DNA from 4 places in the Idiomarina sp. H2 genome. Region 1 is predicted to be linked to each of the others. Evidence: predicted binding sites of a transcription regulator. Region 1 holds the regulator's gene; each other region holds the start of a gene.
The links. The regulator sigma-54, encoded in region 1, starts transcription at its own class of promoters, with help from an activator protein. The targets are predictions, from matches to a motif close to GTTGGCACGNNNNTNGNNT.
Positions count from the first base shown of each region.

Region 2: DET62_RS13775 (flagellar hook-length control protein FliK) is a predicted target of sigma-54. The motif match lies at 4,217-4,235, and genes of this name have one in related genera.
Region 3: DET62_RS03965 (DUF4168 domain-containing protein) is a predicted target of sigma-54. The motif match lies at 5,295-5,313, and genes of this name have one in related genera.
Region 4: DET62_RS00145 (flagellar basal body rod protein FlgF) is a predicted target of sigma-54. The motif match lies at 6,211-6,229, and genes of this name have one in related genera.

Region 1 covers NZ_SNZY01000005.1:162,618-170,293, forward strand. The annotation lists gene lptA (lipopolysaccharide transport periplasmic protein LptA) at 1-130, shown strand, start outside; gene lptB (LPS export ABC transporter ATP-binding protein) at 132-857, shown strand; gene DET62_RS08300 (RNA polymerase factor sigma-54) at 879-2,339, shown strand; gene hpf (ribosome hibernation promoting factor) at 2,367-2,654, shown strand; gene ptsN (PTS IIA-like nitrogen regulatory protein PtsN) at 2,658-3,128, shown strand; gene rapZ (RNase adapter RapZ) at 3,119-3,970, shown strand; gene DET62_RS08320 (HPr family phosphocarrier protein) at 3,963-4,238, shown strand; gene mgtE (magnesium transporter) at 4,241-5,602, shown strand; gene pmbA (metalloprotease PmbA) at 5,615-6,961, opposite strand; gene yjgA (ribosome biogenesis factor YjgA) at 7,016-7,531, shown strand; gene tldD (metalloprotease TldD) at 7,547-7,676, opposite strand, start outside.
Region 2 covers NZ_SNZY01000013.1:23,341-31,016, forward strand. The annotation lists gene fliF (flagellar basal-body MS-ring/collar protein FliF) at 1-577, shown strand, start outside; gene fliG (flagellar motor switch protein FliG) at 570-1,616, shown strand; gene fliH (flagellar assembly protein FliH) at 1,631-2,380, shown strand; gene fliI (flagellar protein export ATPase FliI) at 2,384-3,733, shown strand; gene fliJ (flagellar export protein FliJ) at 3,737-4,180, shown strand; gene DET62_RS13775 (flagellar hook-length control protein FliK) at 4,305-6,071, shown strand; gene fliL (flagellar basal body-associated protein FliL) at 6,140-6,682, shown strand; gene fliM (flagellar motor switch protein FliM) at 6,699-7,676, shown strand, end outside.
Region 3 covers NZ_SNZY01000002.1:379,769-387,444, forward strand. The annotation lists gene DET62_RS03945 (TonB-dependent siderophore receptor) at 1-1,501, opposite strand, end outside; gene DET62_RS03950 (cation diffusion facilitator family transporter) at 1,630-2,508, shown strand; gene DET62_RS03955 (glutathione S-transferase family protein) at 2,521-3,093, shown strand; gene DET62_RS03960 (acetolactate synthase large subunit) at 3,090-4,748, opposite strand; gene DET62_RS03965 (DUF4168 domain-containing protein) at 4,868-5,248, opposite strand; gene DET62_RS03970 (HAMP domain-containing sensor histidine kinase) at 5,417-6,904, shown strand; gene DET62_RS03975 (sigma-54 dependent transcriptional regulator) at 6,901-7,676, shown strand, end outside.
Region 4 covers NZ_SNZY01000001.1:27,448-35,123, reverse strand. The annotation lists gene flgK (flagellar hook-associated protein FlgK) at 1-1,722, opposite strand, end outside; gene flgJ (flagellar assembly peptidoglycan hydrolase FlgJ) at 1,813-2,781, opposite strand; gene DET62_RS00160 (flagellar basal body P-ring protein FlgI) at 2,797-3,897, opposite strand; gene flgH (flagellar basal body L-ring protein FlgH) at 3,908-4,582, opposite strand; gene flgG (flagellar basal-body rod protein FlgG) at 4,617-5,405, opposite strand; gene DET62_RS00145 (flagellar basal body rod protein FlgF) at 5,427-6,170, opposite strand; gene flgE (flagellar hook protein FlgE) at 6,276-7,676, opposite strand, start outside.

The DNA.
Region 1 (7,676 bases):
GATTACTTATGATTTGAATAAACAAACGGTAACGGCAAGCAGTTCAGGTGAAGAAGACAGCCGTGTTATCACTATTTTTACGCCTAAACCAAAAACCGATACCGACGAAAAAAATAACGAGAACCCTTAATATGGCAACTTTACGAGTCAAACATTTAGCCAAAAGCTACAAAAGCCGACAAGTCGTTAAAGACGTTAGCCTGGAAGTAAGTCAGGGGCAGGTTATTGGTTTACTGGGCCCCAACGGTGCAGGTAAAACCACAACCTTCTATATGATAGTCGGTTTGGTTAATAGCGATAAAGGTCAAATTCTGCTGGATGACAATGACCTTACCTTACTGCCAATGCATGAACGGGCACGCCGGGGTATTGGGTATTTGCCACAAGAGGCGTCCATTTTTCGCAAATTGACCGTGCGCGATAATCTGATGGCTATTCTGGAAACTCGTAAAGAACTTTCAACTAATGAGCGTGAAGAACAGCTTGATGCTTTGCTCGAAGAGTTTCATATAGGCCACATAGCAAACAGTCAGGGCATGAGTCTTTCAGGCGGTGAGCGCCGTCGGGTTGAAATTGCCCGCGCCTTGGCAGCGGAGCCTACGTTTATTTTGCTGGACGAGCCTTTTGCCGGAGTTGACCCTATTTCGGTTATTGATATTAAAAAGATTGTTGAACATTTAAAGCAACGTGGTATTGGTGTACTTATTACTGATCACAACGTTCGCGAGACATTGTCTGTTTGTGAACACGCTTATATTGTCAGTCATGGTGAGCTTATTGCCAGTGGGGATGCAGAAAGTATATTATCGAATCAACAGGTTAGAGACGTTTACCTCGGTGAGCAGTTCACCCTATAACGTGATACCGGGACAGTCATTATGAAGCAAAGTCTGCAGCTAAAAATTGGTCAGCACCTGACCATGACGCCACAACTCCAACAGGCCATCCGCCTGCTGCAGCTTTCCTCGCTCGATCTTCAGTCAGAAATTCAGGATGCATTAGACAGCAACCCGCTGCTGGAGGTTGAAGGTGAAACGAGTAACGACGCGGACCAACCCGAAACTCGCAATATTGAAGAAAGAGACGACAGCCAACGGGAAACATCCGACGTTATAAAAACCCAGGAAATGCCTGACGAACTGCCGGTCGACAGCAGTTGGGACGACACCTACTCCAGTCATACCCCGGCCAACGGTGCAGCCTCTTCAGGTAAATCCTTTGACGGCGATTTTGAGGTCTATCAAGGCTCTACCAGCGAGTCTTTGCAGGATCACCTGCTTTGGCAAATGCAACTTTCTCATTTTTCGGAAGAAGACACCGCCATAGCTGAAGCCATTATTGAAGCCATAGACGACAATGGCTATCTGATGGTTGATGTTAATGAAATTATTGAAGCTGTGCGCCTGCCCGAAGTTGAGGCAGAAGAAGTCTGCATGGTGCTTAAGCGTATTCAGCATTTCGACCCAATAGGTGTCGGCGCACGTAGCGTCAGTGAATGCCTTGCCATTCAATTACGTCAACTAAGCGACGACACTGAATACAAGCAGGTTGCTCTATGCTTAGTGACTGAACATATGGACTTACTTGGCAGTCGCGATTTTCGCACCATTCAGCGTAAACTGAAGCTATCGGAAGACGATTTACGCCAAACTATGCGATTAATTCAACAGTTGCACCCGCACCCGGGCGAGCAAGTTGCGCAGCAACCCGTTGAATATGTTATTCCCGATGTGGCCGTTACTAAAAAAAATGGTCGTTGGATGGTCGAATTAAACCCGGATAGCGTACCTAAACTAAAAGTGAACGAAGAATACGCGGCCTTGAGTAAAGCAACAAAGTCAGTAGCCGACAGCCAGTACATAAAAAACCATACGCAAGAAGCCCGCTGGTTCATAAAAAGCCTGGAGAGCAGAAACGATACGCTGCTGAAAGTGGCCAATTGCATAGTACAACGCCAACAGGGCTTTTTTGAGCATGGTGAAGAAGCTATGAAGCCAATGGTTCTGAACGATGTTGCAGAAGCCGTGGATATGCATGAAAGTACGATTTCACGCGTAACGACACAAAAATACTTACACTGCCCAAGTGGCGTATTTGAGTTGAAATATTTTTTCTCAAGTCATGTCAGTACAGAGGGCGGTGGCGAGTGTTCAAGCACGGCAATACGTGCTTTAATTAAGAAGATGGTCGCTGCTGAAAATCGCAGTAAACCGTTAAGTGACAGTAAGATTGCTGAACTGATAGCCGAACAAGGTATCCAAGTAGCAAGAAGGACAATTGCGAAGTATCGGGAATCGTTAAACATTCCATCATCGAGCCAACGCAAAAGTCTTTTGTAACTTTGTTAACTGCAGAAGGAAGACGTTATGCAAATTAATTTGACCGGTCATCACATCGATATTACCGAAGCTCTGCGTGACTACGTGGACACAAAATTTGCCAAGCTGGAAAGACATTTTGACCATATAACTAATGTTCACGTCATCCTAAATGTTGAAAAAACGATTCAAAAAGCGGAAGCTACGCTGCACGTGAATGGCGGTGAGCTTTTCGCCGACGCAAAACACGAAGATATGTACGCGGCCATCGACGGTTTAATTAATAAACTGGACCGTCAGGTGATTAAACACAAAGAGAAAATGAAACAACATTAATCCATGCAACTGAGTGAATTGTTAAGCCCCGACTGCACCAAGTGTGCAGTCGAGGGCGCAAGTAAAAAGCGACTACTTGAAACCATTAGTCAAATCGTAGCCCCTAAGCTGTCTGGCATTACCCGTCATGACATTTTTGAGAGCCTGTTAAACCGTGAGCGTTTAGGCAGTACGGGAATTGGCTTAGGTATCGCAATTCCTCATGGCCGCTTACCTAATGCGAATCATCCGGTAGCGGTATTACTGACCTTAGACGAACCTATCGAATTCGATTCTATTGACAACCAGCCTGTCGATATTATCTTCGCGCTTCTGGTTCCGGAATCAGAGCACGAGAACCATCTACAAACATTGGCCACAGTGGCCAGAAGAATGAACGACAAAGACTGTACTCGCGCACTGCGCCACGCAGATTCTGATAAAGCGTTATATCAATTATTTGTGGGCGAAGGTGAGCAGTCGCCATGCAACTGATCATTGTTAGTGGTCGCTCCGGCTCAGGTAAGACAATTGCTCTGCGCGTACTGGAGGACTTAGGCTTTTATTGCGTTGATAATTTACCCATAAGCCTGCTACCAACTCTGGTGCATGCAGTCATAGAGCAGTATCAAAAAATAGCCATTAGCATTGATGTTCGCAACTTACCGGAGCACTCCGAAGAGCTACTGGACTCTCTGAGCTTTTTGCCAAAAGGCGTTGAACCGGAAATTCTGTTTATTGACTCTGACGACAACACCTTACTAAAGCGTTTTGGCGAGACTCGTCGCCTGCATCCGTTATCGCAAAAAGAACTGCCTCTGCTAGAAGCGCTTCAGGCCGAACATAAAATGCTTGAACCCATTATGGAACGCGCAACCTGGCGCCTGGACAGCAGTGATTTATCGCTGCACCAATTAAGCGAACAGGTCACTGAGCGGGTGCTGGGACGAGCGGATAAAAAGCTGATTATTGTGTTTCAGTCTTTTGGCTTTAAATATGGTTTACCCAAAGACGCTGACTTTGTCTTTGATGCGCGCATTTTACCTAATCCGCACTGGCAACCCGAGCTTAAGCTGCTTACCGGTCTGGATACCGACGTGCAGATTTTCTTTCGTCAGGAACCTTTGGTGACTAAATTTATTTATCAGCTAGAAAACTTTCTTGATACCTGGTTGCCACACTTCCAGCGCAGCAATCGAAGCTACCTGACCATAGCTACCGGTTGTACCGGTGGTCAGCACCGCTCGGTTTATATTTCTCAGCAGTTAGCCGAGCGTTTTGAACAGAAAGCTGTAAAAGTTCAGGTAAGACACCGGGAACTGAAAACCCATGGATAAAGTTTGCAGAAAGCTAATTATTCGCAATAAACTAGGCTTGCACGCACGTGCGGCAACAAAGTTAGCGCAATTAACGCAGGAATTTGAGTCAGACATTACTGTCACTCAGGGTGAGCAATGCGTTAACGCTGCCAGCGTTATGTGCCTGATGCTACTGGCCAGTCAACAGGGAAAAACTGTTGAAGTCTGTGCCGAAGGAAAAGACGCACAAGCAGCACTGGATGCCGTTAGTGCTTTGTTTGAAGATCGCTTCGAGGAAGACGAGTAAGCATGATTGCAGAGCTTTCCGACAAAGAATATGCCATGCAGCGCATTCAGGAGGTTAACTCCGCGCTATCCGATGGCATGTTCGTTGCTGCACGCCGTATGCTGCATAATATGCCGGCATGCGACGTGGCGTTGCTGTTGGAATCCTCACCCCCCAAAAGCCGTTCCATTGTTTGGAAACTGGTTGACGTAGATGAACACGGCGAGATTCTTGAAGAACTGAACGAAGAGGTTCAGAAAGACATTATTCGTCAAATGGCGCCGGAGAATCTTGCGGCGGCCACCGAAGGCATGGACACCGATGACCTTGCCTACGTTTTGCGGGGCTTACCTGAGCCAGTCTATCAGCAAGTTCTGAAGTCCATGGACGAAAGCGACCGGGAACGTGCGGAAACCGCGCTCTCATATGCCGAAGACAGCGCCGGTGGTATCATGAACACCGATACCATCACCTTGCGCTCGGACGTCACTATTGATGTTGTGTTGCGTTATTTACGCCTTAAAGGTGAGCTGCCCGAAGCCACCGATAAACTCTACGTCGTGGATCGCCATGAAAAACTCATTGGCGAAATTACTTTAACCCAGTTGTTAACTATTGATCCCAGCCGTCGCATTGACGAAATTATGTCGGCCGACATTACCACCATCCCCGTGACTATGGATGAAACGGAAGTCGCAAAACTGTTCGAGCGTCATGACTGGGTATCTGCGCCGGTCGTCGACAATGAGCAGCAGCTGGTAGGTCGTATTACCATCGATGACGTGGTCGATATTATCCGCGAAGAAGCCCAACACTCCATGTTGAGTATGGCGGGCCTGGAAGATGACGAAGATACCTTCGCTCCGGTATTAAAAAGTACCCGCCGCCGTACCGTATGGTTGGCGGTAAACCTGGTTACTGCCTTACTGGCCGCCATGGTCAGCTCATTATTTGAAGACATACTGGCACAAATGGCTGTACTGGCTATTTTAAACACCATTGTACCCAGTATGGGCGGCATAGCCGGTAGCCAGACATTAACTCTGGTCATACGAGGTATGGCTCTGGGACACATAGGCACCAGTAACTCCCGATGGCTTATCGGTAAAGAGCTGGCTATTGGTTTCTTAAACGGCATTATCTGGTCGGTACTGATTGCGGCAGTCGTCGCACTGTGGAAGCAAGACTGGCTGGTTGGCGGTATTATTGCCTTTGCCATGATGATGAACCTAGTCGCAGCCGCTTTAGCCGGTGCGACCATTCCGCTGGTTCTTAAGCGCTTTAATATTGACCCCGCGCTGGCTGGCGGGGTCATTCTGACGACTGTCACTGACGTGGTCGGTATCTTTGCCTTCCTTGGCTCAGCAACCTTGTTACTGTCTTAGAGACCTGGCTTTTTAATTGCCGGCAATACTCATTTGCTCTAATAACACTGAGCCGGTATGCAGCGCATGGCGTTCGTCGGTGTCATTCCCTATGGCAACAATGTTCGCCAGCATGTCTTTTAAGTTACCGGCAATGGTCACTTCTTCTACCGGATACTGAATTTCACCGTTCCCAACCCAGAAGCCGGCAGCGCCACGTGAGTAATCACCGTTGACCATATTTACGCCCTGCCCCATCAATTCGGTTACCAGCAAGCCCGTACCCATTTTTTTGCATAACTGCGCTAACGAGTTGTCCTGCTGTGTCACTCGCCAGTTGTGGATACCACCTGCGTGACCCGTAGGCTGCATATCCAGTTTGCGTGCAGCATAGCTGGTTAACAGATAGGTTTGCAGCACCCCGTCGGTAATAATTTCCCTATCCTTTGTCGCCAAACCTTCTGCATCGAACGGCGAGCTCGCCAGGCCACCGATAATATGTGGTTTTTCCTGAATGCTCAGCCATTCTGGCAGCACCGGCTTGCCTAAATGGTCGAGCAGAAAACTGGATTTGCGGTACAAATTGCCACCGCTTATAGCACTGACCATATGACCAAACAAACTCCCTGCCACATCAGCCCGGAAAATAACCGGTACTTTAGCTGTTGGTACTTTGCGTGCACCCAAGCGCGACAAGGTTTCTGCGGCGGCCTCTTCGGCAACACTCTCGGCAGATTTTAATTCGTGCATTTTGCGGGCAACAGAATAACTCATGTCGCGCTGCATTTTGTCGCCCTCTTTGGCTATCAGAACGCAACTAAGGTTATGTCGCGACTGTAAGTAACCGCCAATAAAACCGTGACTATTCCCATAAACACGAAAACCCGTGTGGCTGCCGTAATGCGCGCCGTCTGAGTTAACAATGCGCTCATCCAGGTTCAGGGCGTGTTTCTCACAAGCCAGTGCCTGCTTTATGGCATACTCTGCGCTCTGGTCACCGGGATGACACAAGTCTAAATCCGGTACATCGGTCGCCATTAATTCGGCCGGAGCCAAACCATTGTATGGATCCGGAGAGGTAGAACGGGCAATATCACAAGCCTTGTCGACGGCAGCGCTAATGGCCTGTTCCGACAGGTCTGTAGTCGATGCCGAACCTTTCTGGTTGCCTCTATACACGCTAATGCCCAGCGCCCCATCCTGATTAAACTCGACGGTTTCGACTTCGCCCAGGCGGGTCCCGACCGAAATACCGGAGCTGTGACTGATTGAGCATTCAGCAGAACTGACGCCTTTTGCTTCAGCCAGTCGCAGTGCTTCTTTAACAGCACTTTCTACCTGCTTCATTTGAACCTGTAAGTCACTCAGTTGTACTATCAAAAAACTCTCCTCACTGCTAAACTGACGGCTTTGTAGCGCTAATGAATCGAACTTATGCCGAAACGCCCAGCCGAAAATCCTGAACAATCTGACGACTTCGTCAGCAAGTCCCAAAAAAAACGCGAAATGGCTGAACGCCAGGAGCTAGGGACTCAACTTGTCAATTTAACTGACAGCCAGTTAGCAAAAATGCCACTGGATGATGAGCTGCGCGATGCCGTTTTACTTGCCCGTAAAATTCGTAACAAGCACGAAGGCTACCGACGCCAGCTTCAATTTATTGGCAAGCTCATGCGCTTACGTGATATCGCGCCTATTGAGCAAGCCTTAAATAACTTAAAAAATGCGCATCAGCAGCAAACATCCATTTTTCACGAGATTGAAACAACTCGCGATAAACTGCTGCATGAAGGCGACGATGCTCTACAAGAATTCATTGAAGAGCACCCTCATGCTGACCGCCAAAAATTGCGTCAGCTTATTCGTCTTGCCGAAAAACAGCGGGCTGAACAAAAACCGCCTGTCGCTGCCCGTCAGCTGTTTGTTTATTTACGTGAACTGCTCGGTTAATACCGGGCAACTCACTTATTCGGTACCGCCAACCGTCATTGAATCCAGTTTCAGCGTCGGTTGCCCAACACCTACGGGTAGACTCTGCCCGTCTTTGCCGCAAACACCAACACCTTCGTCCAGCGACAGGTCGTTACCCACCATA
Region 2 (7,676 bases), on a different contig from region 1:
TACTATTAAGCGCCTGAGTGTTTCTGTAGCGGTTAACCATGAAGCAATAACCAATGAAGCGGGCGAGGGCGAAACGCAATCGCGTAGCGCTGAAGAAATCGCAAATATTCGCCGTTTGCTGCAAGGTGGCTTAGGCTTTGATATTAACCGTGGCGACAGCATCGAAGTCGTATCGGTACCGTTCGCGCAGTTGCCTGACTTAGGTGCCGGCGAGACGCCAGTGTGGGAAGAGCCATGGTTCTGGCGAGCTTTCCGTCTGGTGATGGGCGCACTAGTTATTATGGTATTGATTCTGGCGGTGGTTCGTCCAATGCTGAAGAAACTGATGAATCCGGAATCGGGTGTAGAAGATGATGCCGATGCATTTTCCGATGAGGAATCGATGGGCGACGAAACCATTGATCTGTTATCCTCACAGTTTGATGAGAGTGCAGTTGGGTTTGGGGCTGATGGTAGCCTGCAACTACCTGACTTGCACAAAGATGAAGACTTGTTAAAAGCGGTTCGCGCGTTGGTTGCCAACGAGCCTGAGCTGTCCTCACAAGTGGTTAAAGCGTGGTTGAACGAAGATGCCTGATCAAGATACTAGAACTAAGCGCGGTAAGGTTGAGTTTGATGTCGACACTTTAGAAGGTGTTGAGAAAGCGGCTATTTTACTGCTTAGCTTATCGGAAGAAGATGCGGCTCAGATTCTTAAACACCTGGAACCTAAACAGGTGCAGAAAGTGGGCATGGCCATGGCGAGCCTGGAAGACTTTAACCAGGACAAAGTGAACGCTGTACACCATTTGTTCCTGGAAGACATTCAGAAGTTCACCAATATTGGCTTCAAGAGTGAAGAGTTTGTGCGTAAGGCACTGACCTCCGCACTAGGTGAGGACAAAGCCGGTAACCTGATTGAACAGATTGTCATGGGCGGCGGTTCGAAAGGTCTTGATTCACTGAAGTGGATGGACTCTAAACAGGTAGCCACTATTATCCGTAACGAACACCCGCAGATTCAGACCATTGTCCTGTCTTACCTTGACCCCGAGCAAAGTGCAGAAATTATGGCGCAGTTCCCGGACAAAGTACGTCTGGACTTAATGATGCGAATAGCCAACTTAGAAGAAGTTCAGCCAGCAGCCTTGCAGGAACTGAACGAAATTATGGAAAAACAATTTGCCGGTCAGGCTGGTGCTCAGGCGGCGAAGATGGGCGGCCTGAAAGCGGCAGCCAATATCATGAACTATCTGGATACCAACATCGAAGGTCAGTTGATGGACTCTATCCGAGAGCAGGACGAAGAGATGAGTCAGAGTATTCAGGACCTGATGTTTGTGTTCGAAAACCTGGTGGAAGTCGACGACCGTGGTATTCAGGCCTTGCTGCGTGAAGTGGAAGGTGAAACTTTGCAAAAAGCGATGAAAGGTGCGGACGACGCGGTTCAGGAGAAAATATTCAAGAACATGTCGAAACGTGCCGGCGATATGCTGCGTGATGACCTTGAAGCTATGGGGCCGATTCGTATTAGTGATGTAGAGGCCGCACAGAAAGATATTCTGGCAGCGGCGCGCCGTTTAGCTGACGCAGGTGAAATTATGCTTGGCGGCGGTGGCGGTGACGAATTCCTATAAGGGTTTAACGCATAATGACGGATGATAAAGACGCAACCCAGCTTTGGGATTTACCTGACATGACCTCGGAAGAGCTCAAACAGGGCTCTCAGGTAAATGCGTTAAACAAACCCCGGCGCTGGCAATATGAGCCGCCGGAAGCGGACAATGAACAGGAAGAAGAGCTTAAGCCTCTGACCGCAGAACAATTGGAAGAAATTCGCCAGGCCGCACGCGAAGAAGGCCATAAAGAAGGTTTTGACGAAGGCCGCAATGAAGGCCTTAAGAAAGGCTATGACGAAGGTTACGAAGTTGGTAAAAAAGACGGTTTTGAAGCCGGTGAACAGCAGGGTGTTGAAGCTGGTAAAGAAGCCATGCAGGAGCAACAGCAGCAGTTAAGAGTTTTGCTGCAGAGTTTGTCTCATCCGAATGAACGTATTACCGAAGCGGTTCAGGACGAGCTGATTGATATGGTCACTGAGCTGACGCGGGTCATCTGTCTGGATGTCGCTGCTAATTCAAAGGAACTCATCGTAAAAGCCGTGCGCGAAGCTATTGCCGTATTACCGGTTACTGATCAGCGGGTCATTATTCATCTGAATGAAGAAGACTTAGCTATTTTGCAAAGTACATTTAGCGAAGACGAACTGAAAGAAAAAGGCTGGTTGCTAAATAAAGACGATTTACTGGAACGCGGCGGTTGCCGGGTTACTACAGAAAGCTCCACCATAGATTACACCCTGACCAGCCGTATGGAAGATGTGTTCTCCAAATTAAAAGGTTAACCCATGAGCGCTTCTGAGCAGTTAGTGAAACAACTACGCAAAAAACGTGAGCGTATCCAAAAGCCATCAGTGGCTGTGTCGGGATATCTTACCCGCGTCGTCGGTTTAATGTTTGAGGCCGTTGGCTGCCGTGCTCCTGTGGGGTCAAGCGTAGCTGTGGAGGCTGACAGCGGAGATATTGAAGCCGAAGTGGTGGGTTTTGAAGGCAACATCAGTTACTTAATGCCTACCGAAGACGCCCATGGCGTTATTCCCGGAGCCAGAGTACGCCCACTAAACCGCAAGAATCAATTGCCGCTGGGTATGGAGCTGCTGGGGCGTGTTATTGATGCCCGTGGCGAACCCCTTGATGATAAAGGTCCCATTTTTTCTGACGGTAAAACTTATCGTAGCAAACCCATGAACCCACTGAACCGACGTCAGGTGAAGCAGCCGCTGGATGTTGGAGTAACGGCTATTAATGCCTGCTTAACCGTGGGGCAGGGGCAGCGAATGGGGCTGTTTGCCGGTAGTGGCGTGGGTAAAAGTGTGCTGTTGGGCATGATGACTCGCGGTACCACGGCGGATGTGATTGTAGTTGGCCTGATAGGCGAACGTGGCCGGGAAGTAAAAGAGTTTATAGAAGAAATCCTCGGTGAGGAAGGCCGTGAAAAAGCGGTTGTAATAGCAGCGCCGGCAGACCAGTCGCCGCTTATTCGTTTACGTGGTTGTGAAACGGCCTCTCAGGTTGCCGAATATTTTCGTGACCAGGGTCTGAATGTGTTGCTGTTAATGGATTCACTGACTCGTTACGCCATGGCGCAACGGGAAATTGCCCTTGCTGTGGGTGAACCACCGGCAACCAAAGGTTATCCGCCTTCTGTTTTTGCTAAGTTACCAGCATTGGTCGAGAGAGCAGGGAATGGCGGCGACGGACAAGGTTCTGTGACCGCGTTTTATACGGTTCTGACCGAGGGCGACGATTTGCAGGATCCCATTGCGGACTCCGCGAGAGCAATACTGGACGGACATATTGTACTGAACCGGGAACTGGCCGACAGCGGTCATTATCCGGCAATAGATATTGAAGCTTCTATTAGCCGGGTTATGCCACAGGTTGTTTCGGAAGAGCATATGCAACAGGCGATTAAAGTTAGACAGTGGTACTCAAGTTACCGTCGCAATCGCGACTTGATTTCCATTGGCGCATACACCCGCGGAAGTGACCCGGCAATCGATCAGGCTATTGCAATGCAGCCGCGAGTAAGTATGTTTTTGCAACAGAAAATGCGGGAAGTTGTGAACTATGATGAAAGCTTGTTGCTGCTTAATCAGCTAGTCAATCCGAAGCAGAAACAGTCAGCGAGCATGTAACTTATGGCTGAGTTGGCACAATTGGAAATGTTGCTGGAGCTGGAACAGAGGCGCGAAGATAAAGCCGCTCAGGATTTCTCTCAGGTGCAGCAACAAGTGCAGGAGCAACAGATGCGCCTGGACGGTATGTCAAAATATCGACTCGACTACTTAAATCAGTTGCAGCATCGCGGGCAAAGCGGGATTGCCTCAATTCAGGTAGGGCAGTATCACGCATTTGTCGGTAAGTTAGATGAAGGTGTTGAACAGTTGCATCACGATATTATTAAGTTGCAGCAAGTGTTACAACAGCGCAAAGATCGTTGGCTGGCGCAGCGTCGCAAGCGCGAGTCGATAGATTTTTTAATAAAAGAAAAGCGCAAGCGTGAGCAAATAGCAGAAGCCAGAAAAGAACAAAATAATCTGGACGATTTTAGCAGCCAGCGTTTTATTCGCGCCAGAAAATAGTTGGAACGAAATTTGCTTAGATACTTACTAGATATTGTTTGCTCAGCTATTGAAAATAGCGCAAGCGCATTGCGAAGTATTATTAAGCAAGGCGTCAATAAGCACTTAATTCAGGAATAAAACTATGCAACAGCTGCTTAATTTAACCGAGTCTGCCGACAACTTTGCACGTATTGGTAAAGGTAACGATCTTTCATTAAAGAGCACCGATGGTGATAGCGGTGAGTTCTCGCGGCTGATGCTACAACAAAATAGTGGCGATAAAGAGCTGCAACAACTGGCCGCCAAAATTGAAGCTTATCAGAAAGCCGGTAATGACGGTGAAGGTGAGGTTGAAGGCAAGGACATTGAACGCAAAAATATTGGCGAGCCGGTGACCCGAAATTTATGGGAATTGTTACAGCAAATGAAGCAGGAAAGTGCTGAGGTTAGCTCTGAAGGCGAAACCGTGGTTAGCGACGAGAGTGATCTTGCTGCGGGCGATGGCGAACTAAAAATGACAGATGAGCAACTGGCGGAAATGCTGGAAGCTTTAATAGCTAAACTGGATTCTGCCGGTGAAGGCGAGGGCGATGCCGTTATGACTGATGCCGAGCGGCAGAAGTTTGCCGATGAGCTGCTGGCCGGCATGACCGATAGCGATAAACAGGCACTGCAGGCAAAGCTTCAACAACTGATCCAGGCCGCAGAGCAGGGCGAAGGCACTGAAAGTGCCGTTGAAGATGCCGGTAAGTTCATAGTTAATTTGCTTGAACCCCTTTTACCCAAAGCCGATGCTGATAAGTTATTAGTAGGTAATGAAAAAGCGTTAACTCAGGCTTTGAATGAGGCGGCAGAGCGAGTACTGTCTCAATTGTCTGCATCTGCGGATAAAAACACAGGCAAGCCGCAAAGTGCTGAAGAATTAACAAATTTGCTTAAGCAACTGGAGCAGCAGGTTTCCGCACAACAAGCGAAAGGCGAAAGTAGTGAGTTGAGTTTAGCGGAGCAAAAGAAACTGCAGCAGTTTACTGCCGAGTTACGCAAAATTTTAGCCAGCCAAAATGGCGGCGCAGATAAACCTCAGGCTTTGACTCAGGAACAGTCGGCTAAAGCTGAACAGTTATTGGCTGAAGTAAGACAATTATTAAAAGGTCGTACGGGGCAAAGTGAAAAGCCGGCTGAAGGTAAAACATCAGAATCGGTTATTACAGCAACCGATGTCAAAGCCGGTAAAGAAAAAGCTGGTTCCGGCGATATTGGTGCTAAAAACGATGACGGCAAGCAAACGACTAAAGCTTCTTCTGTGAATACCGCTGTTGAAGCAGAAACCAAGGTAGCCGATGCTGTTCAGCAAGGACAAGTCTTGCGGAATAACACCGACGCTTTGACCGATGCCAGTGCCGCCAGGGCAATACAGGGGCAAATGGTGTCAACCGCGCAGGGAACCGTAGCGGCAGGTGAGTCCAGCCAGGCGAATACCTTGCAGGCGCTGCAACGACCGTTAGATTTGCAACAAACCGAAGCGTCGCAGAAGCTGCAGGAACGCATCAATATTATGATGAGTAAGAATATCCAGCGTGCAGATATTCGTCTGGACCCTCCGGAGCTTGGCAGTGTTCACATTCGCGTTAATATGAACGGGGAGCAGGCGTCAGTGCAGTTTCAGGCGCAGACGCAGCAGGCTCGTGATGCCTTAGAGACGACGATGCCGCGATTACGCGAAATGCTCGAGCAGCAAGGCATTAATTTAGCTGATACCCAGGTTGGCGAGCAAAATAAAGAAGGCGGTCGCACCGCCGGTGGACAAGCCGGAGGAACTAACGACGCAGAGGACTGGGCCGTTGAAGGCGAAATAGCTTTAGAAGAGGGGCGTGTACTGACCGACGGACAAGTCGATTTCTATGTCTGAAACGGTATATCTAAAGCGGCTATCAAGCTATAGTAAGTGTCGGTGGATGGAAAAACAGGAAATAGAGCATGGCAGAAGATAAAGACAACAACGACGCGGAACAAACTGATGAGCAGGCCGGGGGGAAGAAGAAAAAGCTGATTATCTTCGGTGGTATCGGTATTGTTTTGATCATTACTGTCGTGTTGGTGTTGTGGCTATTTGGTGGCTCGTCTGAGGACGAATCCGTTGTTGCCTCAAATGGTACCAGTAGTTCGGCCGCGCCGTCTTCATCGCCTCGTCCGGAAATTGGCAATGCGCTCTATGTTGGTATGCCCCGACCTTTCGTTTTTATTGTTCCGGGTGATTCCCGTGAACGAACAGTACAAATTAAAGCGCAGTTAATGGTGCGCGGCGAAGAAAGTGAAGAACTGGCGAAAAAGCATATTCCGTTAATTGAAGGCACGCTGCATGAAGTGTTTTCTTCGACCACGGCTGACAGGTTAAAGACAGCTGAAGGTAAAGGACAATTGCGTGAACTGGCTTTGACCGAAGTTCGTTCTTCGCTTGAAGAAGTAACCGGGAAACCGGTTGTTGAACAGGTTTTATTTACCAGCTTGGTAATGCAATAAGTGAGCTATTATGGCTGTGAGTGATTTACTATCTCAAGACGAAATTGACGCGCTTTTACATGGTGTTGATGACGTTGAAGAAGAGGACACAGAGAAAGAATCCGCTTCTGCGGATGCGCTCGACTATGACTTTTCATCGCAAGATAGAATTGTTCGTGGGCGTATGCCAACGCTGGAAATTGTTAATGAGCGTTTTGCCCGACACATGCGGGTCAGCTTGTTTAACATGATGCGGCGTACCGCAGAGGTGTCTATTAACGGTGTCCAGATGATTAAATTTGGCGAGTACGTACATACCTTGTTCGTACCAACCAGTTTAAACATGGTGCGTTTCCGTCCGCTTAAAGGAACGGCATTAATTACTATGGAGGCACGTCTGGTCTTCATTCTGGTTGATAACTTCTTTGGTGGCGATGGCCGTTATCATGCGAAAATCGAAGGCCGTGAATTTACACCGACCGAGCGCCGTATTATTCAAATGCTGCTGAAGCTGGTATTTGAAGATTACAAAGAAGCCTGGGCTCCGGTCATGGACGTGGGCTTTGAGTATTTAGACTCCGAAGTTAACCCGGCTATGGCGAACATCGTGAGTCCAACCGAAGTCATCGTTATCAGTTCGTTTCATATTGAGTTAGACGGCGGCGGCGGGGATTTCCACATAGCTTTGCCGTACTCTATGCTGGAACCTATTCGCGAGCTGCTGGATGCCGGTGTGCAGTCGGACAAAGAAGACACTGACATGCGCTGGAGTAAAGCGCTACGTGACGAAATTATGGACGTTCCGGTGGAAATGATAGCCAAACTGGCGCAAACCGAAATGTCGTTGCGCGAAGTGATGGACTTGCGCGAAGGCGATGTGATTCCGCTTGAGTTGCCGGACGACTTAACCGTACTAATTGAAGATTTACCGACTTTCCATGCGAAAATGGGACGTTCAAGAGACAATGTCGCTTTGAAAATTTCAGAGAAAATTAAACGTCCGGAAACCGTGAAG
Region 3 (7,676 bases), on a different contig from region 1:
CCAGTTCTACTGAGTCGCTCTCTTCTGGCTTAAACCCCTGACCTTCGAAGTCGGTGCCGCTAATAGGAACAAAGCCTTCTGAATAACTGGCATAAAGGGTTAAGTTATCCGTTGGCAGGTAGCTCAGTGCAACGCGCGGGCTAATCCGGCTTTCATCCTGTTCAGATTCAGTACCTGACACCAGCTCTAAGGTTTCTTGCGTGTACTGATCCAGCCTTAATCCCAGTAGCAGGTGCCACTGGTCATTAAGCTCAAGCTGATCCTGCACGTACAAACCGAAGCCTTTTTGATTCTCATCGTTAATGTACTGGGTCTGAAGTTCGGGTTTAGCGGCGCCATACTGAGGGTTAAAAATATCCAGCTCGTAAGTACCTGGCTCCGGACGGACACGGTCTAATAAAGTGTATAAGTCATAACGGTATGCGTCGGTTCCCATCAGTAAGTGATGGGTCATGCCGAACAACTCTGCGTTACCGCTTAATTCGAGTCTTAATGATAAATCATCGGAATCGTAGTCACGACGACGGTGCTGACGGGTTAGAGTGCGACCGTCTTCAAATAATTTTTGGCGCGAGCCGGAAAGTTCGGCATCCGACGAGTAGCCGTCTAACTTTGTGCTTCTGGCATTAATACCACCGGTTAAAAACCAGTCATTTTGCAGGTAGTGCTCAAAGGTTAACTGGTGGCCTTGTGAAATGATTTTAGTCGGATCATCGCTTGGTTCGCCCAGAAAGCGGTCTCTTGGCACGGTTCTAATATTGTTATCTAAAACCACTATGCCGCGGTCAAACAGCTGCTCCTGTTGCATGAACTCAAACGAATAAAGTATGGAGGTGTTTTTATCCAGTTGCCAGCGCAGCGACGGGTTAATAACCTTTTTCTTACTGCTGACATGATCGCGGAAACTGTCGTCATCCTGTATTGCACCGTTTATCCGCATGGCGAGGCTATCGCTAAGACCGCTGGTGTAGTCTCCTTCAAGACGATAGTGGTCATCGCTGCCAAGGGAGGTCTTTAAGTAACCTTCCGGCGCGTATTGTGGTTTACGAGTAACTACATTAATTACCCCTCCCGGATCCGAACGGCCATACAAAGCAGAGCCCGGGCCTTTCAGAACTTCTACGTACTCAATATTGGAAACGTCCCGATGCCCACCGAACCCGCGACCACTGGAAAAACCATTAACTAAATAACCGGTCGGTACATTTTCGTTGCCCGGGAACCCGCGCATAGAGTAGCTGTCCCATAAGTTACCGCCGTCGTTTTGCAAAGCAATTGACGGAGAAAACAGCAAAACATCGCGAAAACGGGAGATATTAATATCATCGACCAGACTACGGTCCAGTGTTGTAATTGCCTGAGGAATTTCCGAAACAGGAACATCTCCGCGGTAAGCCTGACGGTAATTAACTTCTATGTGCTCGAAGGATTCCCGTTCTTGCGCAAACGAGCCCATACTTATGATAGAGAGTAAACTTAAGGTAACTGTTTGGTATTTCATGGGTCCAAGACAACTCAGTTATTGTGTTTAAGTGTAATGTTATATTATAACAATAAATCTCTGATGTCGAATTCTGACTCGCTTAGTATTAAGATGAATGGGTACTAACATTGGTAATAAGGAGCTTTATGCACCATCACCATCATCACCACGAGAGCTCATCGGAGCGAATTGGTTGGGCGTTTTTCCTTAATCTGTGCTTTACCGTTATTGAATTTATCGGTGGAGTATTAACCAATAGTACAGCCATTTTAGCGGACGCTGTGCACGATCTGGGTGACAGCATTTCTATTGGTATGGCCTGGCTGCTGGATAAATTCAGCCGTAAAGATGCCACGCAGACTTTTACTTACGGCTATCAACGCTTATCTTTGGTTGGCGCTTTTATTAACGCGGTTGTACTGACTGCTGGCTCAATCTGGATTTTATTTGAAGCCATTCCGCGTCTATGGGACCCGGTAATGCCAATGGCGGAGGGTATGGCGTTACTGGCGGTATTCGGCGTTATTGTAAATGGTTATGCGGCGTTTAAATTGTCTCATGGTAAATCGTTAAACGAACGCGTACTTAACTGGCACTTATTAGAGGATGTTCTGGGCTGGGTTGCGGTTCTAATTGTGTCGATTATTTTAATCTTTGTCGACTGGCCTATTCTCGATCCTCTGTTGTCTATTGGCTTCACTTTGTTCATTCTGGTTAACGTTCTTCGTCACTTGGGTTCTACCGTTAAGCTCTTTGTTCAGGCCTCTCCAGACCCTGAAGTGTACCGGAAAATACGTGAACAACTGACCTCGCTGGAACTGGTTGATGACGCCCATCATTTGCATTTTTGGTCACTGGATGGCGAGCGTCATGTATTAACCGCGCATATTGTGGTATCAAAAGAACTGGAATGTTCAGAGCGCGCACTTTTAAAGCAGCAAATATCACAGCAGCTGGCAGCGTTTGAATTAGCTCATACCACCATTGAACTGGAATACCCTGACGAAGCTTGTCGAGACCATTAACAGGAGAAGATCATGGAATTGTTCGGAAGTTATACCTCGCCGTTCGTAAGACATTGCCGTATTGCTTTGCTTGAGACCAAGACAAAGTTTTCATTTACCGAAACGGATTTTGAAACCAGTGCCAAATTAAGCCCTGCGAAAAAGGTTCCCTTTCTTCACCACAATGACCTGCGTTTGCATGACTCTACCAGCATTCTCAAATACGTAAGGGACAAGGCGGATGAGCGTTTCTTTGCCGATGTAAAAGATTTTGATCAGTATTGCCTGGTTAATACGGCGATGGACTCGGCAATTAACGTGTTTTTGCTGGAAAGAGAAGGCGTAACGGCGGACAGTGTTAAGTATATTAAGCGCCAGCAGCAGCGTATTGATGACATACTGCAGTTAATGGAAGATAAAGAACATGCGGTGGCGTATGAAGGTCCGCACCCTTTTAGTGATGGTGAACTGAGGTTGGGTTGTTTCTTAAGCTGGGGGCTTTTCCGTGAGCGTTTTAATTTGGATAAGTATCCGCGACTTCAGGCTTTTGTCGATAAGTTAAACGACTATCCTTATTTCGCGGATACTGATCCTGGCCGCTCTTAAATATCTTTAATGGCGCGGCTGCGTTCGGGGATTTCCTCGTTCAGCAGCCGGTCATTTTGTGAATAATCCACGGGTACATCAATAAGGTGTACGCCGGGTTTGTTCAGGCAGTCTTTTAACAGCGGTATCAGGTTTTCGGTTTTATCTAAGCGGTAACCGTTAGCGCCATAAGACTCTGCATATTTCACAAAATCCGGGTTATCGAAATCTAAGCCGTAGTCGCTCAGTTTCATATGCTGCTGTTTCCACTTGATCATGCCATAGCCACTGTCGTTTAAGATAACGACAACAATATCCAGCCCCATGCGCACAGCGGTTTCAAGCTCCTGAGAGTTCATCATAAAACCGCCGTCACCGCATATTGCCATGACTTTCTTTTCCGGGTTAACCAGCTTCGCGGCCATGGCCGATGGTAAGCCTGCACCCATTGAGGCAAGGGCATTATCCAGTAGTACCGTATTTGGCTGACGAGCCGGGTAATTACGTGCAAACCAAATTTTGTAGATGCCGTTATCCAGTGCAATGACACCGTCATCTGGCATAGCTTCACGCACATCTTCTACCAGACGCTGGGGTAACACCGGAAAGCTGCCGTCATGAGCGCCTTCATCGGTATGGTCGCGCATGTGATCGCGAACTTTCAGCATAAAGTCGAAATCCCAGTGACTTTGCGGCTCAATCCCTTCTTTTAACTGCCAGATACTGTTACCAATATCGCCGATCATGCTGGCATGAGGAAAGTAAACCGAATCAACCTGGGCACCCTGAAAGTTAATGTGCACCACTTTACGGTTGTCGTTGTCGCCGGTTTTCATCATAAAGGGAGGCTTTTCCACCACGTCGTGACCGACATTAAGAATCAGGTCAGATTTTTCGATGGCGCGGTGCGGGTAATCGCCGTCGGAAACCGCCGCATTACCAAGCCAGCGTGGGTGGTCTTCGTTAATAACGCCCTTACCCATTTGCGTGGTAATAAAAGGAATACCGGTTTTATCGACAAATGCGCGCAGCATTTTGGCTGTAATTTTCCGATTGGCCGCAGCCCCTATCAACAGTACCGGGTGTTTTGCTTCGCGCAGTAGTTCCAGCACGTGGCGGACCGATTTATGCTCGGTAATAGGGCGGCGCGAATGACTGGCTTCTATAGGAAGGCTGCTGACCTCTTCGCGACTGATATCATCTGAGAGCTCCAGGTGAGAAGCGCCGGGGCGTTCATCTTCAGCGCGGCGAAAAGCCTCACGGATGTGCGCCGGAATACTGCTGGCGCTAATAATCGCCTGAGTGTATTTGGTAATGGGAGTCATCATGTCGACTACATCAATGATCTGGAATTGACCCTGATGACGTTCCTTTATGGGTTTTTGTCCAGTAATGACAACCATAGGCATAGCGCCGAGTTGCGCGTAGGCCACCGGTGTAACCAAGTTGGTTGCCCCCGGGCCTAAGGTGGAAAGGCACACCCCGGGTTTGCCGGTCAGGCGACCATAAGTGGCGGCCATGAAACCTGCGCCCTGTTCGTGGCGGGTTAAAATTAGCTCAATGCTGGATTTTGAGAGCGACTCAAGTAAGTCCAGGTTTTCTTCGCCGGGAATGCCGAAAATGTACTTCACACCCTCGTTTTCAAGTGCTTTTACGAATAAATCGGATGCTTTCACTTCGCTTTCTCCTTGCGTTAAAGAATATTCTTCTAGTTAGGCCTACGTAAAGCATAGGAGAGATGATCAAAAAAGGCAGCCAAAAGGCTGCCTTCTTAAGCGACAATCGAGTAAATCGATTAAGAGTTTTCGTCACCAGTCAGCTCTTCTAAGCGACCACGAAGCTCTTCGTCGTTTTGCGCCTGCTGAATAATCATGTTGTACTCTTGCGGAGTCAGACCCGCGTTTTCAACTGCTGCAATCATTTCTTCCTGTGCAGATTGTTGAATCTCACGCGCTTCTTCCTGATTTTCAGCTTGCTGGAACTGGTCGCGGTATTTTTCAGTAACGCCCTGAACATCTTCCATAGCGGTTACAAACTTAACCAGCATGCCTTCAGAAATTTCCTGAGTTTGCTGCTGTTGCTGCGCCATTGGATCTTGAGCTTGTTGCTCTTGAGCCATTGCTGCTGTGCTACCCAGTGCGAATACTGTTGCTAATGCGATAATTGTCTTTTGCATGATAATCTCCTAGATGAATTTATCAGTTTTACTTACGCTCTAACTAAAGCGAAGACTGTGCCAACTTTTCAATTAACTGATTTTTATAGCTTTTTGTTCTTGCGAAGTTTGCGCCGAGAAAACCAACTAAAAAATGTGTATCCTTAGTACACAGTTAAAGGAGGTCGTGTGACAAAAAGATACAGTTGGCCACTATCCAGTCTGCAAAGGCGGCTTCTGGTTTATGTCGTTATGCCAATGTTATTGATTTCCGGTGTAGCAATAAGCGTTGGGTTACAGGTTGCCTCTGATGAGTCTAATGAGCGGCTAAAAAGTGACTTAGAACTTCTGGGGCGAGCCATTAGCCTGCCTATAAGCGACGCCTTGTTGAATAACGACTTGTCCACAGTACAGGCGAATCTGGATTCGGTGTTCAATATTGGTCGGGTTTATGGTGCATCGGTTTATAACGTGTATGGCCAGCAGGTAGCGGAAGCGGGCATTACTGAAACCGACTTAAGCAACAGTCAGTTAGCACTACAAACCGTTCAGACTGGAATAAAGCAAGACGATTACCGTCGGGTGGAAGGCCGCGATGTCTTCTCTCAATTCCTGCCTATTGTTGATCGCGGTGGTCGCATTATTGGTTTATTACAGATAAACCGGCGGGCTAGTGATTTTGATGAGTCTTTTGAAACCTTAAGCCAATACGCCTGGCTGAGCTGGGCGGCGTTCGGTTTAATTACTATTGCGGTGCTGGTTTTTGGTCATTATCGCGGTGTCGGTCGGCATGTGGTGGCACTTAAGGACGCCATGTTGCGGGTCGCTGAAGGGAACCGCAGTACGCGGGTTACACCTGCTGGCCCGTCAGAATTGCAGGAGGTTGCGCAGGGTTTCAACCGTATGCTCGATAGTATCACCGAGGCTGAACAAGAGCTGGAGCAGCGCCGAGAGCACGAGGCCTCTCTGCAGCAAGCTTTGCGAGAACAGGAAAAAATGGCGGCTATTGGGAGTGTCGCCAGTGGTGTTGCGCACGAGCTAGGTGCTCCGCTTACCGTTATTGACGGCCGCGCCAGCCGCTTATTACGCAACCATAAAGACGAAGACAGTCAGCGCCAGCTAAAAGCGGTAAGAGGCCAGGTGCAGCGGTTAACCGGGCTGGTAAACCAACTGTTGGCTTTCTCCCGTACGCCGGTACAGCAGCGCGAAACCATTTCTTTACGTGAGCTGATAGCAACAGCCATGACCAGCATAGAGTTTGAGCAGGATAAGGGGTCGGCCAAAGTGGTAATTAAGGAGCTTGTCGACGTTATTCTGAAAGTGGATATCAAGCGACTGGAACTGGCCTTGGTTAATGTTCTTCGCAATGGTTTGCAGGCCGCTGAATCGGAAGTTGTGGTGGCAGCTGAGTACGCCGGTGAAGGTGTCATTATCACCATTGATGACGACGGGGAAGGCCTGCCCGAGTCTATGAAAGATAAAGCCTTACAGCCTTTTGAAACCAATAAACCTCAGGGTAAAGGTACCGGACTTGGTTTAACCATAGTTAAACACGTATTGAATGATCATAACGGGGAGTTGTCTTTAGCCAATAACCCCAATGGTGGTTGTCGGGTCACCCTGAGTTTGCCCGCGCAATGCCTTCGGCAAGCCGTTATTAAAGGAGGTAGTGAATGACCGCAGCAAAAGCCATGATAGGTGTTATTGAGGATGATCCGGCTCTGCAGGAGCTATTGGTTGAAGAACTGGAGGCCGAAGGCTATAAAGTTATGGCCTGGGGAAGTGTTGAGGCCTTTAAAAAGTCGGTAACGCCATTGGATTTGGTTATCAGCGATATCCGCTTACCGGGGCTGTCCGGCCTGTCTTTACTGGAAAGTTTAAAAAATGAAGATAATTCGCCTGCGCTATTATTGATTACCGCTTTTGGTACGGTTGATCAGGCGGTTGATGCCCTAAAACAAGGAGCTGATGACTTTCTAACTAAGCCGCTGGATGTTGAGCATTTATTGCTTAGCGTAAAACGGATCTTAGAACATCGGTCACTGCAGCGGGAGCTTAAACGGTATCGTCAGCAACAAAAAGGCCCCGGGGGCTTAGTCGGACAAAGTCCGTCAATGCGTAAATTGTATGACCAGATAGAGCGCATTGCTCCGGCAGACGGCAGCGTGTTAATTACCGGTGAAAGCGGTACGGGTAAAGAGTTGGTGGCTAAGGCACTGCATCAGTTAAGTGACCGTGCTGAGCAAAGCTTTCAGGCAGTGAACTGTGCAGGCATTCCCGCCGATTTAATGGAAAGTGAATTCTTTGGTCACGCAGCCGGTGCGTTTACCGGTGCTCAGAAAAAACGTCAGGGTCTGCTTAAGCAGGCCGACGGTGGTACTTTGTTACTGGACGAAATTGGTGAAATGCCAATGGCGTTGCAGGCCAAACTGCTACGCGTCTTGCAGGA
Region 4 (7,676 bases), on a different contig from region 1:
CTGGCGTTGTAAGTCAGCCATAGCCTGACCGTTGCTATTATCATCAAAACCATTGGTATTGTATTCAATAAAATACTCATCACCAACAGCAGGCTCACCATTAATATCGACTTCATAATCCGGATCGGCTAAACCAGCCTGGTTTAAAATACCATTCAGGTCTGTCGTTCCCGTAATTGTGCCTATACTGTTTCCATCTTTATCAAACACTTCCAGGTCATAAGCGTTGCCGGTCTGTCCCGTCACTTCAATACGCGCCGGTGCAGTACCCAGTAAAGTATTGTTCGTGGTATCGTAATAATCGTTAGGCGTATTAATCGAATTAATTTCGATTCCAGCAGCGCCTTCGTTATCCATCCCGTCCTTCACTCGAATAGGGTTTGCCAAAGCAATATCTTCCGGGCGGCGAATGGCTAAACTGATTTCCGAAGCGGCATTATCCGCCGGCTTTGCCAAAAATTGGTCACCGGCATTCGCAGCACCAGTAAGATCTAGCGAAATCCCCAATTCCGCAATATCGACCGAACCAGGAGATGCCTGAGTCACCGTAATCGTGTCAGCTCCGCTTACCACCGTACCGTCACTATTTACTGGTACAATCTCATATTCGTCCGGGTTACCAGTTTTAGTAATACGCAGGTTTTCCGATGGAAACGATTTGCTGTTCCCCTCTAAAACACGTACTCCAATTTCAGCTGTGCCTGTGTTTTCGGCATAAGGTACCGCCTGTGACTCCGTTTTACCCAGATCAAAAATTTTACTACCCAACTGGTTATCCAGATCCATACCTTTTTGGTTCTGAGTATTCAAAGAATCTGCAATGCGCACCGCTAGCTGACCCAAACGCCTCTGAGTCGGCATTAACACTTGGTCACGATATTCCAGATAACCGCCAACAGAACCGCCAACTTCGTCGGTTGGCAAGTAAAACTCACTGACACCGCCACCGCTGTGCTCTTTTTTAAGAACCATTTCTAAGCGCTCGGTGTCAGGGTTACTTTTTACGGCAACCGCATTAAACCGTCCGTTTTCCAAAACCAGCGGCTGACCATTTTTCAAATTAACGGAAACAGCCCCATTTTTCTGTTCAATCGTGCTGAACTGAACCAACTCTGCAAGCTGTCGTAGTTGATCATCGCGTTTATTTAACAGCGCGTTTAAATCGCCATTGTCATTGTTTTTTCCTGCTGACGACTGAATTTTCACGTTCAGTTCGGCTATATTTTCTGAAATTGAATTAATGCGTTCAGTCGATAGTGTCAGACGATCGTTTATTATATTTTTTTGTTGGTTAAGGTATTGAGAGAAATCATTAAACTTAGTCACCATGGAACTAGCTTCAGCTAACACCAGTTGGCGGGCAGTCACTGAACCAGGGTCATTATTGGCATCCTGCAGGGTATTGAAAAAGCTTTCTATAGAAGAGGCAACATTAGTCGTACTATCACCTAATAAAGTATCCAATTGTTCCGCTTGTTGAAGATTGGCTTTGTAGTAACTGACTTTGGAGATATCGGTGCGCAACTGGCGATTGGCGAATTCGTCGATCATACGATTAACTCGCAGACGTTCCAAACCACCAAATTCACTTTCCAGGTATTCGGTGCGCTCGCGAACGTAGCTGTCCGTTTTTGTATTATTAATGTTCTTACCGGTAATTTGCAGGCTTTGTTGATGCGCTAATATGCCGTTTTTACCGATATTTAATAAGTCAAAACTCATCGATGACTCTCCAGTTACTCTGTGACCATTATCGGCACCTAACGAATATTATTTAGTTAAACCGGCAATTTTTCGCCGCCTGCGGCACCACTAAATGTCTTTATCAACAAAAGCCGGATTGTTTAATACCGACTGAATCTTCTGTGCGTACTGAGGATCCGTTGCGTAGCCCGCACTTTGCAACGCTTCAGCGTACTGGGCAGGATCATCAGCTACTTGTAACGCCTGCTGATAACGCGGATGCTCTTTTATAAAGTCAACGTAGTCTTGCAAACTCTGTTCCACATTGGCGTAAGAGCGAAACGCGGCGCGCTCTTTACGAGCGACTTCACCATCAAATTCCAGTGTACTGACATGAGATTTGTCGCCATCCCAGCGGGTATCTGCTTTTATATTGAATAAGTTATTACTGGAACCGCCATGCCGTCCGGGCACTAAACGTTGTCCCCACCCAGTTTCCAGAGCCGCTTGAGCCATTAAAACATCGGGGTTCAATCCGGCTTCCTTCGCTATTCGTTCGGCATGAGGTTTTAATGCGGCAATAAAGCTCTGTGGTGAATCAAAGGTTGCGCTCCCGTCACTTAACTTCGCCGTGTTAACGCGCTGGTTGCCGTAATATAAACCGGCATCAATACCGCCCTGATCACTCAGTTGCTTACTCATATCGGCACGGTTTTTCGCACGCGGGTCACCAAGGTTGGCACCACTACGATTCATCGACTCCGAAACATAACTGTTGTCACCACTCAATTGCTTTACCATCAACTCAGCCAGCCCAAGACTCCCCTGATTAGACAGCTCCGAAGTCAACTGCTGGTCATACATATCGCGGTACATATTGGTGTAGCGATTATCCAGTAAATTATCTTCCTCAAACACAGCATTGGCTTTGCGCATACTGCCCATAACCATATTCAGGAATATGGCTTCAAACTGTTGCGCCGCTTCCATCAGCGCTTCTTTGTCATCCGCTTTAAACGCACGCTTACGCAGCCCGTCCAGGCTGCTGGTATCCATTGCGTGTTGCGTTTGTTTTAGATGCGAGTTTGAAGCCGTCATATTTTTTAACTGCCGTTAAATAACGATGAGTTCGCCGGACAACGCACCGGCCTGCTTTAATGCTTCCAGTACAGCAATCATATCGCCGGGAGCTGCGCCAATCTGATTGACCGCACGCACCAGGTCATTCAATGTCGTACCGGGTTCAAACACAAACATCCGTGCATCTTCCTGGTTCACATCAATGATGCTCTGAGGCGTAATCGCCGTTTGCCCCTGACCAAACGGGTTAGGCTGATCAACATTAACGTTCTCCGCTATGGTCACCTGCATGTTGCCATGTGCTACAGCGGCTGGTCTCAACTCAACATTCTGGCCAACCACAATGGTTCCGGTACGCGAGTTTACGATAATTTTCGCCGACGCAGAGGCCTGTTGTACCTCCAGATTTTCCAGCGTCGACATATAACTCACCCGCTGACTCAAATCTCTAGGAGCTCGTACCCGTACAGAAGTCGCATCTATTGCCTGAGCTGAACCATCGCCAACTAAGTTATTAATGGTTTCAGCCATGCGTTTTGCAGTTGTAAAATCGGACTGATGCAAATTAAAGGTAAAGTAGTCAGAAGAGCCGAAGCCCGAAAGAACTTCGCGCTCAACCACACCACCACCAGGAATACGACCGACCGTAGGCGTATTAATGACAATTTTTGAGCCGTCATTACCTTCAGCGCCTAAGCCGCCCACAATAAGGCTACCTTGTGCTACAGCATAAACTTCACCGTTCGCACCTTTTAAAAAGGTTTGCAGTAAGGTTCCACCGGTCAGGCTGTCGGCGCTGCCAACAGAGGAGACCGTCACGTCAATTTTCTGTCCGGGTTTCGCAAATGCCGGTAAGTCAGCATGCACCGCAACGGCTGCTACGTTATCAATTTTAGGACGCTCATTCGCCGGAATATTAATACCGAAGTTACCCAGCATGGTACGAAAAGTCTGGTCAGTAAAAGGCGTCTGCTCGCCAGTTCCCGGCAAGCCAACAACCAGACCATAGCCAATCAACTGGTTAGAACGAATGCCCTGAACCGATGCGATGTCTTTTATACGAGAGGCTTGCACCGGAGCAACCAGCATTGAGAGCAAACTCACCGCAAGTGCGAATATCTTAAGCGTTCTCATGCCTTACTCCTTAAAATGGCCATATCGGGCTGTTAAAGAAACGGGTTAACCAACCCTGCTCCTGAACCTGGGCCAGACTGCCGGTACCCGAGTACTCGATACGCGCATTGGCGACACGAGTTGAAGGGATTTGGTTAGCCGCGGTAATGTCCTGCGGACGGATCATACCGGTTAAGCGAATATACTCATCGCCGGTATTAATGCGCATCCATTTTTCGCCACGCACAATTAAATTTCCGTTAGGTAGTACTTTAATAACGGTTACGGTAATTTCGCCATTTAATTGGTTACTCTGGTCAGAGCTGGCGTCGCCATTAAAGTCTCTGGTGCCATTCACCCCGGCAGAAAGAGGGTTACCACCGACGGTAATGTTCCGTCCAAACATGGTCGGAGCACCAAGCTCTGCCGAGCTTTCTTTCGAAGTTTCAGTCGTTGCTGTTTTACTGGCAGTGGTTTGCTCCTGCAAAGTCACCGTAATAATGTCGCCTAATCTGCGGGCTTTAATATCAGAATACAGGTTATCCGCGTAAGCATCCTGAAACAAAGAACCTGTTGGCACCACCGGCTGAGCACGCTCTTCCGGTAACACGGGTGCGTAATATGGGTCATCGGGCATAGGTTTATGCGGGGTTTGCGCACAACCAGCCGCAACCAATACTGTTAAAGAAACAAGGAAAAAACGCATAAAATCACCCGCTATTATTTAATGACGACAACAATTAAAGCTGCTGGTTAATATAACTCAGCATCTGATCCACAGACGAAATCACTTTCGAGTTCATCTCGTAGCCACGCTGACTTTCAATTAAGTTAACCAGCTCTTCGGTCACGTTCACATTTGAGGTTTCCAACGCGCCCTGAATGGTATTACCCATACCGTCAACGCCCGGAACCGCCTCTAAAGGAGCACCACTTACTGCTGTTTCTTTATAAAGGTTTTGCCCCATAGGCTCTAAACCGGCCGGATTAATAAAGTTAACCAGGTTAAGCTGCCCTACCACAATGTTGTCCGGGTTGCCGGGTTGGGTAACTGTCACTTCACCTTCTTGTGAAATACTGATAGACATGGCGTCTTCCGGAATTTGAATCGCAGGTTCTATATTGTAGCCATTACCGGAAGTCACTAGCTCACCATCTTCGTTCAGGGAAAACTGACCGTTACGGGTATAAGAGATGTTGCCGTCCGGCATCAGCACCTGAAAGAAACCTTTACCGTCAATCATCACATCCAGCGAGTTGTCGGTTGTCTGTACATTGCCCTGAGTATGAGACTTTTGCGTCGCCACCACCTTGGTACCGGCACCCAGCATCAAGCCGTTAGGTAGCTCGGTGTCCTGCGCTGACTGCCCGCCCGGCTGGTTAATGTTCTGATACAACAAGTCTTCGAATACCGCCCGGCTCTTTTTAAAGCCGATGGTGCTGGAGTTTGCCAGGTTGTTGGAAATAACTGAAATATCGCGCTGCTGCGCGTCCAGTCCGGTTTTACTTATCCATAATGCTGGGTTCATAATGTTTCTCCTGAGCTACGCTTAGCTGATTCTCATCAGCGACTCAGAACGCTGAGCGTTCTCATCGGCGGTTTTCATTAATTTGACGTTCATTTCATACTGGCGCTGCAGAGCAATCATGTGCGTCATTTCTTCGACGCTGTTCACGTTACTGCCCTCAAGAGCACCAATTTCCAGTTTGACATTGGCATCGGCAATGGCTTGCTGATCATCTTTTAACTTAAACAAGCCATCGTTACCTTTTTCCATATTGCCGTTCGGCGGGTTAACTAATTTAATGCGGTCAATCACTTCCATGGCATTCGCCGGCGCGCCCATTGGACGTATCGACACATTCCCGTTCGCACCTATAACCAAATTATCAATTGGCATAGGAACAAATATTGGCCCGTTATCGCCCAAAACGGTTTGTCCCGTTGAGTTTTTCAACAAACCGTCAGTCCCCACTTCCAAGCTACCGTTACGGGTGTAACGCTCATTGCCGTTGCCATCATCGACGGCAATCCAGCCCTGATCCTGAATGGCAACATCCATATTCCGACCAGTCGTTTGTATTGCTCCACTGGCAAAATTTTGCCCGGGGCTTTCCGTCATAGAAAAGACTCGTGTTGGCAAACCTTCACCAAAGGCCTGCATAGCCCGAGCCTGTTGCAAGTCGCCTTTAAACGCCGTGGTATTGGCGTTAGCCAAGTTGTTGGCACGAACAGCGACAGCGTTCATATTTTCTTTCGCGCCACTCATCGCTACCCATAGCATCTTGTCCATAGCTGACCTCCAGCCAAAAATTTGTCATCTGGGTTAAGCAATGCAGATTTCGTGCCAAAAAAAAGACGCCCGAAGGCGTCTTTTGTTAATCGTAACCAATAGCTATTATCGAATCTGAAGAATGGTCTGATTAATGGTGTTGTTTACTTCAAGCGAACGCGAGTTGGCCTGGAAGTTACGCTGCGCAGAAATCAAATCAACCAGCTCTTTGGTCAGGTTCACGTTTGAGTTCTCCAGTGCTGATGATTCAATAGCACCGAAAGTCCCTGAATTGGCCTGGCCTGCAAGAGCTTCGCCTGACGCACTGCTTTGTTTCCATGATGTACCGCCAACCTGAGTCAGACCTTGCTCATTCGCGAAGCGCACTAGTGCAACTTGGCCTAAGTAACGAGTATCACCGTTCGAGTATGTCGCTGAAATAAGCCCATCCTCTGCAGTTTCCACTTTAGTTAATCGGCCTAACGTACTGCCATCTTGCTCAAGAACGTTAACTTCAAATTCCGAAGCATACTGAGTAGGCAGTCTGTCTCCTTGCGGGTCTTGAAACTTAATATCCAAACTTTGGGCTGCATTTGCGCCATTGCTATATGTGCCACCCACTGCCACCGTCGCATCAGGAAAAGTTCCGTCAGTGAAACCAGGAGAGTTAGGACTCGGTTTGCCGTCTGGCCCAAAAGCCACACGAATCCCATTGTAGGGGCCGCCCCCCGAAAACGTTGCAGTTGGTTCTGCTTGCGAGTTCCCAATTACCGCTCCGCTAGCATCTTTCAACTCAGCGTCAACGCCCCGTCCATCGACAGTAGTATAAATGTCCCAATAAGTATCAGCATCAGCAGGAATTGCTGTACCCGGAGCGTTTTGTCCACCCTCTCCATCAGCTCGGCGAGCATAGTAGGTTGTCATTACATGAGACTCGCCAAGGGAGTCGTATATAGTTGTGGATGTTGATGAGGTATAACTACCAGTATCCTCGGGATTAAATGGCCTACCCTCAACATAATTTGGATCAGTGGGCACCGCTCCTGTGCGTATGGGAACTGACTCACTTCGCGAGTCGAGGTTAAACGACAGGTTCACGTTTTCAGTTAAGCTTGGCGCCCCAGCCGTGTCAGGAATACGAAGAGGCTGAGCAGTAGCTAAACTGGAGGACTGACTTGTTCCGGTCGTTTCATTAACAGGAAAACCGACCAAGTAATTCCCATTATTGTCAACCATATAGCTCTCGTTATTTAACTTAAACGCACCTGAGCGAGTAAAGTTGTAATCTTGATCGCCTATCTGGGATGCGGTTGCAAAGAAGCCATTTCCGCTAATGGCCATATCCAAAGAGTTTTCAGTAAAATCGAGCGTACCTTGACTAAATTGCTGTGCAACTGATGACGTTAACACGCCATCCCCCACCTTAGCTCGTCCCGAACTAAAGATACTACTGGCATAAACATCCGCGAACTCAGCACGTGATTGCTTGAAGCCGGTTGTTTTGACGTTTGAAATGTTATTTGCGGT